2 regions of the Mycobacterium sp. Panama NTM2 genome follow, and region 2 is predicted to be linked to the other one. Evidence: predicted binding sites of a transcription regulator. Region 2 holds the regulator's gene; the other holds the start of a gene.

Region 1 (4,586 bases), 1.5 Mb from region 2:
AGGCGATGCTCGGTTGTGGTGGTGCCGAACTTCTCGAGCAGCGTGTCGGTGGCGCGTTGCGGCGTCAGGGTCTTGGCGTTCATCGCGATCCAGAAACCCTCTGTCTCGATGCGGCCGCCGTCACTGCCGACGAGGTCCACCCGCATGGTGCACCACCGCAGTGACAGTGCCGAGCACCACCGGCTGAAGGTCACCTCGTTGGGGAACTCGATCGGCTCGATGACGTCGATGACGGTGCGCTGAACCAGCCAGTGCGGGTGCTCTTCCGCTTCTCCGGCATCGACGAGGTTTTCTGCACCCACCTCTTGGATGTAGCGGGCCACCCCGTCGAGGCGCAGGTTGAGGTCGTCGCCGACATCTCCCGTCGCGACCCGCCACGAGGTGGTGTACACATAGCCCGACTCGGGGCGCGGGCTCAACCGACGGTCGACGTCTTCGGTGCTCATCGCCGGTCAGCCTACGGTCCGTGGTCGTCTTCGGGCAGGAGGTGGCGTTCGGGGTGGTGGTAGCCGTTGGTGCGGCGTTGGCCGGTGTCTAGGTCGGGTGGGGGGAGCCATTCGGTCTGGCCGCGGTCGTTGATGCGGGTGGTCCAGCCGGTCTGCTCGACCATGCGGTTGTCCGGCCCGCAGGCCAGGGTGAGGTTGGTGATGTCGGTGGCCCCGCCGCGCTTCCAGTCCTCGATGTGGTGGACCTGGGTCCAGTAGCCGGGCACGGTGCAGCCGGGGCGGGTGCAGCCCCGCGCGGAGGAGTGCAACACGATCCGCTGCGCCGGGGAGGCGAGTCGTTTGGTGCGGCCGAGGTAGAGCGGCTCGTTGGTGTGCTGATCGAACACCGCCAAGTAATGGTGGGCGTGGGCGGCCATCCGGATCAAATCCGCCATCGGCAACAGCGAACCCCCACCGGTCACCGCCACCCCCGCACCCTTCTCGAGTTCTTGGAGTGTTAAGGAAACAATGACCGTGACGGGTAACCCGTTGTGGGAGCCGAGGTCTCCGGAGCTCAGCGCCATCCGGCCGACGGCCAGCCACGCGTCGTGGTTGCGTTGGGCTGCACTACGGGTGTCGGACCGGCGCTGTTCGTCAGCGGGCTCTGCGTCGACGCAGGGGGTCTCGTCATCAGGATTGGACATCCCCGGAGCGGCGAGTTTCGCCTGGATGGCTTCGTAGGTGGCGCGCCATTCGGGGGTGACCCACCCGGTGAGGCGGCTCATCCCGTCGGCCTGCTGCTCGCCGAGCTTAAGGCCGCGTCGGCGGGCCTGGTCGGCGTCGGTGGGTTCGGGACCGTCTTGGTCGATCATCGCCGCCAACCGATCGGCGGATTTCTTCAGATCCTCGGGGGTCAATCCCGCACCGAGCGACGCCAACTGGCGGTCGGCGGCGGCGCGGGTGTCGACGTCGACCCACCCGGGCAGGTCCTTGTGGAACGTCGCGATCACCGCGACATGCTCGGCATCCAGGGCGCCGGTCGCCTGCGCGGCCGCTGTTGCCTCCCAGGCCGGTGGCAGCGGTTCGCCGGTCAGGGCTTGCCGGGGCCCCAGGTTCTCGGCGTCAGCCAGGCGTCGTTTCGCCTCACGCTCGGACACCCGCAGCGCGGTGGTGAGTACTTTCTTCCACGATGCCTCCCCGAGCCGACGGGGCTCCGTCTCCGCAGTGAGTCGAGCCAGAATCTGGTGTTCCAGCGCCGGGACAGACCGGATCACTGACGTGACCTCCGCCATCGCAACCACCAGGTCGCGGTGGGACAGCCCGTCGCAGGCGTCGTGCAGGATCGCGAGTTGAGCCCGCATTCCCGCCACCGCGTCCGCCACCACATCCACGTCTCGAACAATAGTTCGAACCACCGACAAGAAGAGCCTCGGATGTGACGACATATGCCGCTGGGGCAATTGAGGCCAAAGAGATTGCAGTGACCCACTGACAGAAACGGATCAGCCGTCGCGGGGCTTCGTCCACCGCATCAGGTAGCGGTAGTACAGCGCGCGGCGGATCGTCACACCCGGCAGCACCTCGGACGCGGAGCGGCGGATCTCGGCCAGATTTTCACGCGGATCGGCGACGGCCACGCCGATGTCACGCGTCTCGCGGTGCCACCACGAGCCCAGGCGTACCGCCGGCAAGCACAACGCGGACCACATCCAGTCGGCGACGGTCGTGTTCGCGCTCAGTCCGACCACTGCGAGGTCACCGCCGGGCCGCAGCATCTGCTTCGCGGCCGCCAGTGTCGGCCGCAAGTCCAGATGATGCAGGCTGGCGACAAAGGTGATGAGGTCGAATCGCACACTGGTGGTGGCGATTTCATCGAACGTGCTCTCGACGACGGATACGCCCGCGACGTCCGCCAGTCTCGCGCGTGCTCGCCGAATCGCGTCAGGGTCGGGATCGATGCCGACGACGGAGCGGGCCACCGGCGCGAGCCGCGACACGAGAAGTCCGTCGCCGCAACCGACGTCGAGGACGTCACGGCCGTGGGCGCGTGCCAGTACCCACGGATGGTAAGCGGTGTTGTGGTTCCAGTACGGGCCCATCCGCCTCAGTCCGCGGTATCGGCGTCGTCTCCGTCTGCTGCACCGTGTGAGTCGGCCGGGGTCTTCGAGACCTCTCTCTGTTGAACGGCTTTCGATTGCGAAGCGTCCTCACGCTCGGCAGCGCGCGCTCGAATTCGCTCCAGCCGACGCTCGCGACGCGTCTCCGCACCGGTCGTGGCGCTGTCGGCTTTCTCGATCTCGGCCTTGTCGGTCGACTCGACCTCAGGAGCTTCGGTGTCCTTGTCCGACAGGGCTTTCAGACCGTCGCGAACCGCGCCCGGCACTTTTGCGACCGTCTCGGCGAGTTCGCCGACCGTCGGCGCGAGACGCGCGGGCCGATACCGACTCGGGTCGGACGGGATCGGGTTGTTGTCGTAGTACGCCGAGTCGACGATCACTTTAAGCAGGGGCTCGCTGACGTCGGCGATCGCGTCGCCGAAGGGAACGACGTCGCGGATCAGCCGTGCCAACGGCAATTCCTTGGTGGTGTAGGTGACGTAGGTAGTGTTCCCGCGAGTCGTCACGTAGGCGACCACGCGGTCACCGTCAGGAGCGTCGCATCGCGCGTCGCTACAGGGCATTGCGTCCGCGCTGCCGGCGAGCACCGCGCAGGTGCTGGCGCCGCCGCAGGAGACGGTCGGGCGTCCCGCCTCGTCCACGGGAAGGTCGATCTGGTCCTGCTCGCGATAGCCGTACAGATAGGCGACCAAAGAGTTCACGTGGGCGACGAGGTTCAGCAGGTCCGCGGGCGCATTCGAGTTGTAGTTGTACTGGTAGGCGATGTCGACCACCGCGGCAGCGGCGGTGTCCACCGGCGAGGGAAACGGGTTGACCCCGATGAGCGAGAACCACGGGTAACGCGTGCCGAATCCGCCATCGGGCCGCGACACGTTGTTGTCGAGGACGAACACGCTCGAGGGCAGCGCCGGATCCTGGTGGCGATCGAGGCGCGACAGCACCACGCTGGCGTTCGCGGCGCCCCACCCTGACGCGAGAACCGCGTTGGCTTCACCCGAGTGCGCCTGAAGCGCCGCGTCGATCGCCGCGGGGCCGCCACCGAAGGGCACGCCGATCAGATCGGCACCCGGCTGGCCGCCGGGGTTGTACGGCGCCTGGTTGAACAGACCCTCGAAGAAGTTCTCGTTGCCGCTGCCATCCGGATGGGTCGAGCTGCCCACCACGATCAGTGCGGACAGGTCCACCGGAAGTGCCGAGAGCGCTGTCGGCTGCACGCCTGCGACACCGGCGACCGTTGCTGCGACCCCGATCGCGGCTGCGCTGACGACGCCGGCTTTGCCCCGACCGCTCCTGCGATGTTTCGCCATGTTCCCGTATCCTCCCCCGACGCTTTCGGGGTCACCGTATCTCACCGGCAGTCCGAGGCGTTTGCCGAAGAACCCCCGGTGGCCGTTCGCTGATACATGACCTGGCGTGATCTGCCGGTCACGGCGCAGCGTCAATGCTGTTGTGGCTGAGGCGGAAAGTGTCAGCCTCGGACAATTGACGCTGTCATAAATCTCTGGCCGGATTTCGCTGTGATCATCGCGTCGTCGGCGTAGTGTCTGCCCCGTTTCCGATGGTGACGGCGGAGGTTGTGTCATGAGTGCTGCTAGCTATATCGGTCGCGTGGGCGGCCTGGCGATCGCCCTGGGAGTGGGGACCGCGATCATCACCGGGCAGGGCGTGGCGTATGCCGACGACACCGGGGCGTCCGTCTCACGCCCGTCCCAGTCCCAGTCGGATTCTCCGCGGGGCGACTCGGCCACGCTCGACACGCGGCCGGTGGGCAAGCACCGCAGCACCGAGCGCACGTCGCTGTCGGACACGGTCAAGGGCATCGCCGACCGGGTGGCCGAGCAACGCCAGAAGCGAGCCGAGGCCAGAGCGGAAGCCGGCGCGGACGACGCCGACTCGGCCGACGAGTCTCCCCGCAGTGGCGGCTCCGACCGTCGCCAGAAGCGCTCCGACACGGTGGAGAAGAAGCAGGTCTCATCGGAGGTCGACGCGGTATCGGCGCCGTCCGACGACCCGGAACCCGCCGCGGAACAGCCCCGCGTTCTGT
Region 2 (4,586 bases):
GTACGAAAGAGTGGGCGGCCCCGAGGGAGACCTGGGATTCCCGATCACCGGCGAGAAGGACGGCGGAGTCGCTCCGGCGAGCCGCATGAGCAGCTTCGCCGCAGCGGACAAGCCGGTGATCTTCTGGACTCCCGACTACGGTGCCGTGATCGTGCGGGGCGCCATGAACGCCGCGTGGGAGAAGCTCGGCGGGGCCACGGGTGAGCTCGGTGTCCCGGTCGACGATCAGACCCAGAGCGGGGACGAGATCACCCAGAAGTTCAGCGGCGGCGCGATCACCTACGACACCGCCACCAAGCGGTTCAGCACCGAACCGCCGAACCTCGCCCAGCAACTGGCCGGTCTCGAGGTTCCGGGAGAGCAGGCGGCCGAGGCCACCCCCGCGGCGCAGGGGGACTCCGGTTCCGGTTCCGGGGTTCGGTGGACGTGGTGGTGGCTGCTGGCGATCATCCCAATTCTGCTGATACTCGCGGTGGTCGGGCTGGCGGTTGCCCGGCGTCGACGCCGCGAGCACGACGACGCATACGCACTGCCTGCCTACGACCGGGATGATCTGGATGACCGGGATGGCCTGAACGAGGGCCACGACCACGACTACGAGCCCGCGAACTCCGAGGTGGGGGAGGACGCGTTGTTCGGCGACCGCTACGCGCGGGAGGGTCTGGGGTCGGTGACCCCAGCCGGCGGCCATGAACCGAGTGGGCTGAGCCTGTGGGGGCTCGGTGAGTCGACCGCCACCGACCAGTCCGAGCCGACCGATCACGGCGACGATCCCTTCGTCGAGCAGGACGACCCCGATGCGATCGACACCGCTCCGACTCGGGTTCAGTCGGCGCCCGAACACGACTTCGTGCAGCCGGCGGCAGAAGAGTCCCCAGCTGACGAGCAGGTGTACGACGCGCCGGTGACGGTGGACGACCACGATCCTGACCGCGATCACGACGCCGCCACGTCGGCTCTGACCGCCGCCCCGTTGATCGCTCCGATGCTCGAGCGGGACGAGGTCACCGACACCGGCAGGCACGCCCGCATCGACGACGACGACATCGCACCGATGGGCACGGCGCTGCATCTGCCCCTCGACGATCCCGACGCGATTCCCGACGGGTATCCGATCAAGGCCGACACCAGATCAGGTCTGTACTGGAGTCCCGGCAGTGCCGATTACGACGAGGTGCGGGCCGAAATCTGGTTCGCCACAGAGGAGATCGCGCGCACCAACGGGTTCGTCCGCGGAGGCTGACGAACCCCGTCGGTGACGGTCAGATCTTGCGGATGACGGTCACGACCTTGCCGAGAACGGCAGCGTCGTTGCCGGGGATGGGGTCGAACGCCGGGTTGTGCGGCATGAGCCAGACTTGACCCTTGGTTCGTTTGAACGTCTTGACGGTCGCTTCACCGTCGATCATGGCCGCGACGATGTCACCGTTGTCGGCGACGTTCTGCTGCCGCACGACGACCCAGTCGCCGTCGCAGATCGCTGCGTCGACCATCGACTCACCCACGACCTTCAGCAGGAACAGGGAGCCCTCCCCGACGAGCTCCCGGGGTAGCGGGAACACGTCCTCGACGGCCTCCTCCGCGAGGATGGGACCGCCGGCCGCGATGCGTCCGAGCACCGGCACGAACGTGGGCTCCGGCAGCGTGTCCGAGCCGGAGACCTCCGTCGTGATGACCGGAGGCGCCACGACCTCGTCGAGGCCGCGCACGTCGACGGCCCTGGGACGGTTGGGATCCCGACGCAAATAGCCCTTGCGTTCCAGCGTGCGCAGTTGGTGTGCCACCGATGAGGTCGACGTCAGGCCGACGGCGTCGCCGATCTCCCGAATGCTCGGTGGGTAACCGCGGGTGGTCACCGAAGAACGGATGACCTCGAGGATGGTGCGTTGACGTTCGGTCAGGCCTGACCCGCGGTCACGTCGGTTGGCGGAGTCCGGACCGGCCGTGGTGTCGCTGCTGTCGTCGCTCATGGTCACGAATGTAACGCGCGACGCACGCGTAATCAAACATGTGTTCGAGGCGTGTCGTCCGGTACCTGATCGGGAGGATGTGGCCGGATCGACGTGTCGGTGCCCTCCGTTAGCGTTCGCAACAGTTCGATCACGTGTTCTATTCATCGAACACATGATCGAGTAAGGTTCGAACACAAGAGCGAATCCCGGAGCGAAAGGCAGTCAGATGACCGTTCTCCACACGCCCGATGTCCGTCAGTCCGCAGGCCGGTGTGCCCGTCCTGTGCGGATCGGCCCGGCCAGCGCGGCCGCGCTGAACGGGCGGACCGTCAGGGCGCGCCGGCAGCGCCGCCGCCAGCGGCCTGGAGGCGCTCCGCTGCAGTACCGCGGCAGCGGCGTGCTCGTGTCGCGGGCCTCGCATCGCCGCCGTCCCATCACGCCCGCGGCCACGGTTCTGCTGGCGCTCGTGGCCGGGGCGATCACGCTGTGGCTGGGCCTGGTGGCTCAGGCCGGTGGCGTGGTCGGGCCGCAGGCAGAGGTTCCTGGCCGGCTGGCAGTCGTCCAGGTGCACACCGGAGAGTCGTTGCAGCAGGTCGCTCAGCGCGTCGCTCCGCATGCGCCGGTGACCGATGTGGTCGCCCAGATCCGCGAACTCAACCAGCTCGAGACGGTCGCGCTGACCGCCGGTCAGACGTTGATCGCACCGATCGCCTGAGCGCGGACGAGCAGTCTCGCCGGTAGGCAGCGCCGTGGCGATCGTGGACATCTCGGTCTGGAACGCGCCGATGGGTCCTGTGCTGAGCTGCGTGCCGTCGCCGCAGGTACGCTCGAAGGCGTTCGAAGTGGTCCGTCGGTGCGGTGAAGGAGCGGTGGTGCACTGTCCGTTCTGCCGTCACCCGGATTCTCGGGTCGTCGATTCCCGAGAAACCGATGAGGGCCAGGCAATCCGCCGTCGCCGCTCGTGTCCTGAATGCGGGCGCCGGTTCACCACGGTCGAAACCGCTGTGCTGGCGGTGGTGAAGCGCAGCGGCGTCACGGAACCGTTCAGTCGCGAGAAGGTGATCAAGGGTGTGCGGCGGGCCTGCCAGGGACGGCAGGTCGATGACGACGCACTCAATCTGCTGGCGCAGAAGGTGGAGGACGCCGTGCGCGCCACCGGATCTCCCGAGGTGCCGAGTCACGAAGTGGGACTGGCGATCCTGGGTCCCCTGCGCGATCTCGACGAAGTGGCCTACCTGCGATTCGCCTCGGTGTATCGGTCCTTTTCCTCGGCCGAGGATTTCGAGCGCGAGATCGAGGCTCTGCGTGCGCACCGCGAGGTGTCGGCGAACGGCTGAGGCCGCTCAGTCGAGCTCGCGGTGGCCGTCCTCGACCACCCGCCCGGCCACCCGCACCCATCCTTCGGGGCTCCACACCGTGTGGATCACCGAGCCGCGGCCCTGCACGATGGTCAAGTCGCGGCTCAGGTATTCAGTGATACGCACGGCCGCTGCGCCCGTCGCCTCGTCCTCGCGAATGCCGAGCCCCGGGGCGAACATCCGCGACTGAATGGCGCCGGCATCCCGGTCGCGCCAGGTCCACAGGTAGTACTCGTCGGCATCACCGTCGCCATAGTCGTCGGGATCGGCGGCGGCCAATGACTCGAGGTCGTCGATGTCGTAGATCGCGAACTCCGGGGCCCATTCGGCCCGTGCGCTCACCGTGGTCAGGGCATCGCTGTACTCGACCTGGACGAGCCCGGCAGGCACCTGCAACGTCCGGATCGGTGTGCCCCGCTGCTTGAGCCACCATGCCGCACCGACGGTCGGATGCCCGGCGAACGGCAACTCGGTGGTCGGAGTGTGGATATGAGCATGCGCCGTGCGGCTGCCGGACTCGGGCATGGTGACGAAAATCGTTTCGCTGTAGCCCAATTCGGCTGCAATGCGCTGGCGGTCCGCAGGGGACACGGTAGCGGAGTCGATGACGCCCAGCGGGTTACCGAAGTCGCCCTGCTCGTCGGTGAAGACCCGCAGCACAGTCACGTCGATGGCCATGAACCGATGCTACGACGAGGACGCGCCGTGGCGGCGACGCTGAGACGACAGTCCTGCTCAGGTGGCGCTGCGCTCGTCGGCGCCCATCGCATCGAGCACCGCGACGCGGGTGTCCACCGAGCCCGACAGAGCGCTCTCCTCGATCCCGGTTCGCAGCAGCGAGCGCAGATACTCCTGGTCGTACACCGCGGGCTGGGTGCCGTCGATGAACTTCTCGACCACCTCGACGAAGCGGTCCGGATCGTCGTGGAAAGGGAAATGCCCGGAACCGGGGAAGATCTCGAGTTGTGAGCCGGGCATGGCGGTGTGGGCCATCTCGGCATGTCCGACCGGAATCACCGAATCGCCGCTGCCCCAGATCAATTGCACCGGGACAGATTGCGTCAGATAGCAGCGGTCGAGCATCGTGACGACCTGGCCGCGCCAATCCACGACGGCGCGCAACGTCCGTGCGAAAGCCGACGAGGCCGTTGGCTCCGGCAGATCGGCGAGGATCCGCAGCATGTCCGGGATGTCGCGACCCGCGCCGGTCGACCCGAACAGCGCACCGCCGAGCCGACCCGCGAGCTGTAGCGCCGGCAGCACCAACGGCAGGCGC

Evidence for each region. Region 2 encodes LexA, which represses DNA repair genes until DNA is damaged. Its sites were predicted from a motif close to CGAACANNTGTTCG; they were not measured.
Region 1: a site for LexA is predicted at 1,821-1,834, ahead of ACXYX3_RS17345 (HNH endonuclease signature motif containing protein). Genes of this name have one in related genera too.

Annotation. Positions count from the first base shown of each region.
Region 1 covers NZ_CM135953.1:3,673,833-3,678,418, reverse strand. Annotated here, with positions in the region: gene ACXYX3_RS17350 (acyl-[acyl-carrier-protein] thioesterase) at 1-446, opposite strand, end outside; gene ACXYX3_RS17345 (HNH endonuclease signature motif containing protein) at 458-1,816, opposite strand; gene ACXYX3_RS17340 (class I SAM-dependent methyltransferase) at 1,928-2,524, opposite strand; gene ACXYX3_RS17335 (PE-PPE domain-containing protein) at 2,530-3,849, opposite strand; gene ACXYX3_RS17330 (CocE/NonD family hydrolase) at 4,124-4,586, shown strand, end outside.
Region 2 covers NZ_CM135953.1:2,130,797-2,135,382, forward strand. Annotated here, with positions in the region: gene ACXYX3_RS10150 (LGFP repeat-containing protein) at 1-1,243, shown strand, start outside; gene lexA (transcriptional repressor LexA) at 1,263-1,970, opposite strand; gene ACXYX3_RS10160 (LysM peptidoglycan-binding domain-containing protein) at 2,179-2,667, shown strand; gene nrdR (transcriptional regulator NrdR) at 2,825-3,289, shown strand; gene ACXYX3_RS10170 (PhzF family phenazine biosynthesis protein) at 3,296-3,988, opposite strand; gene ACXYX3_RS10175 (alpha/beta fold hydrolase) at 4,046-4,586, opposite strand, start outside.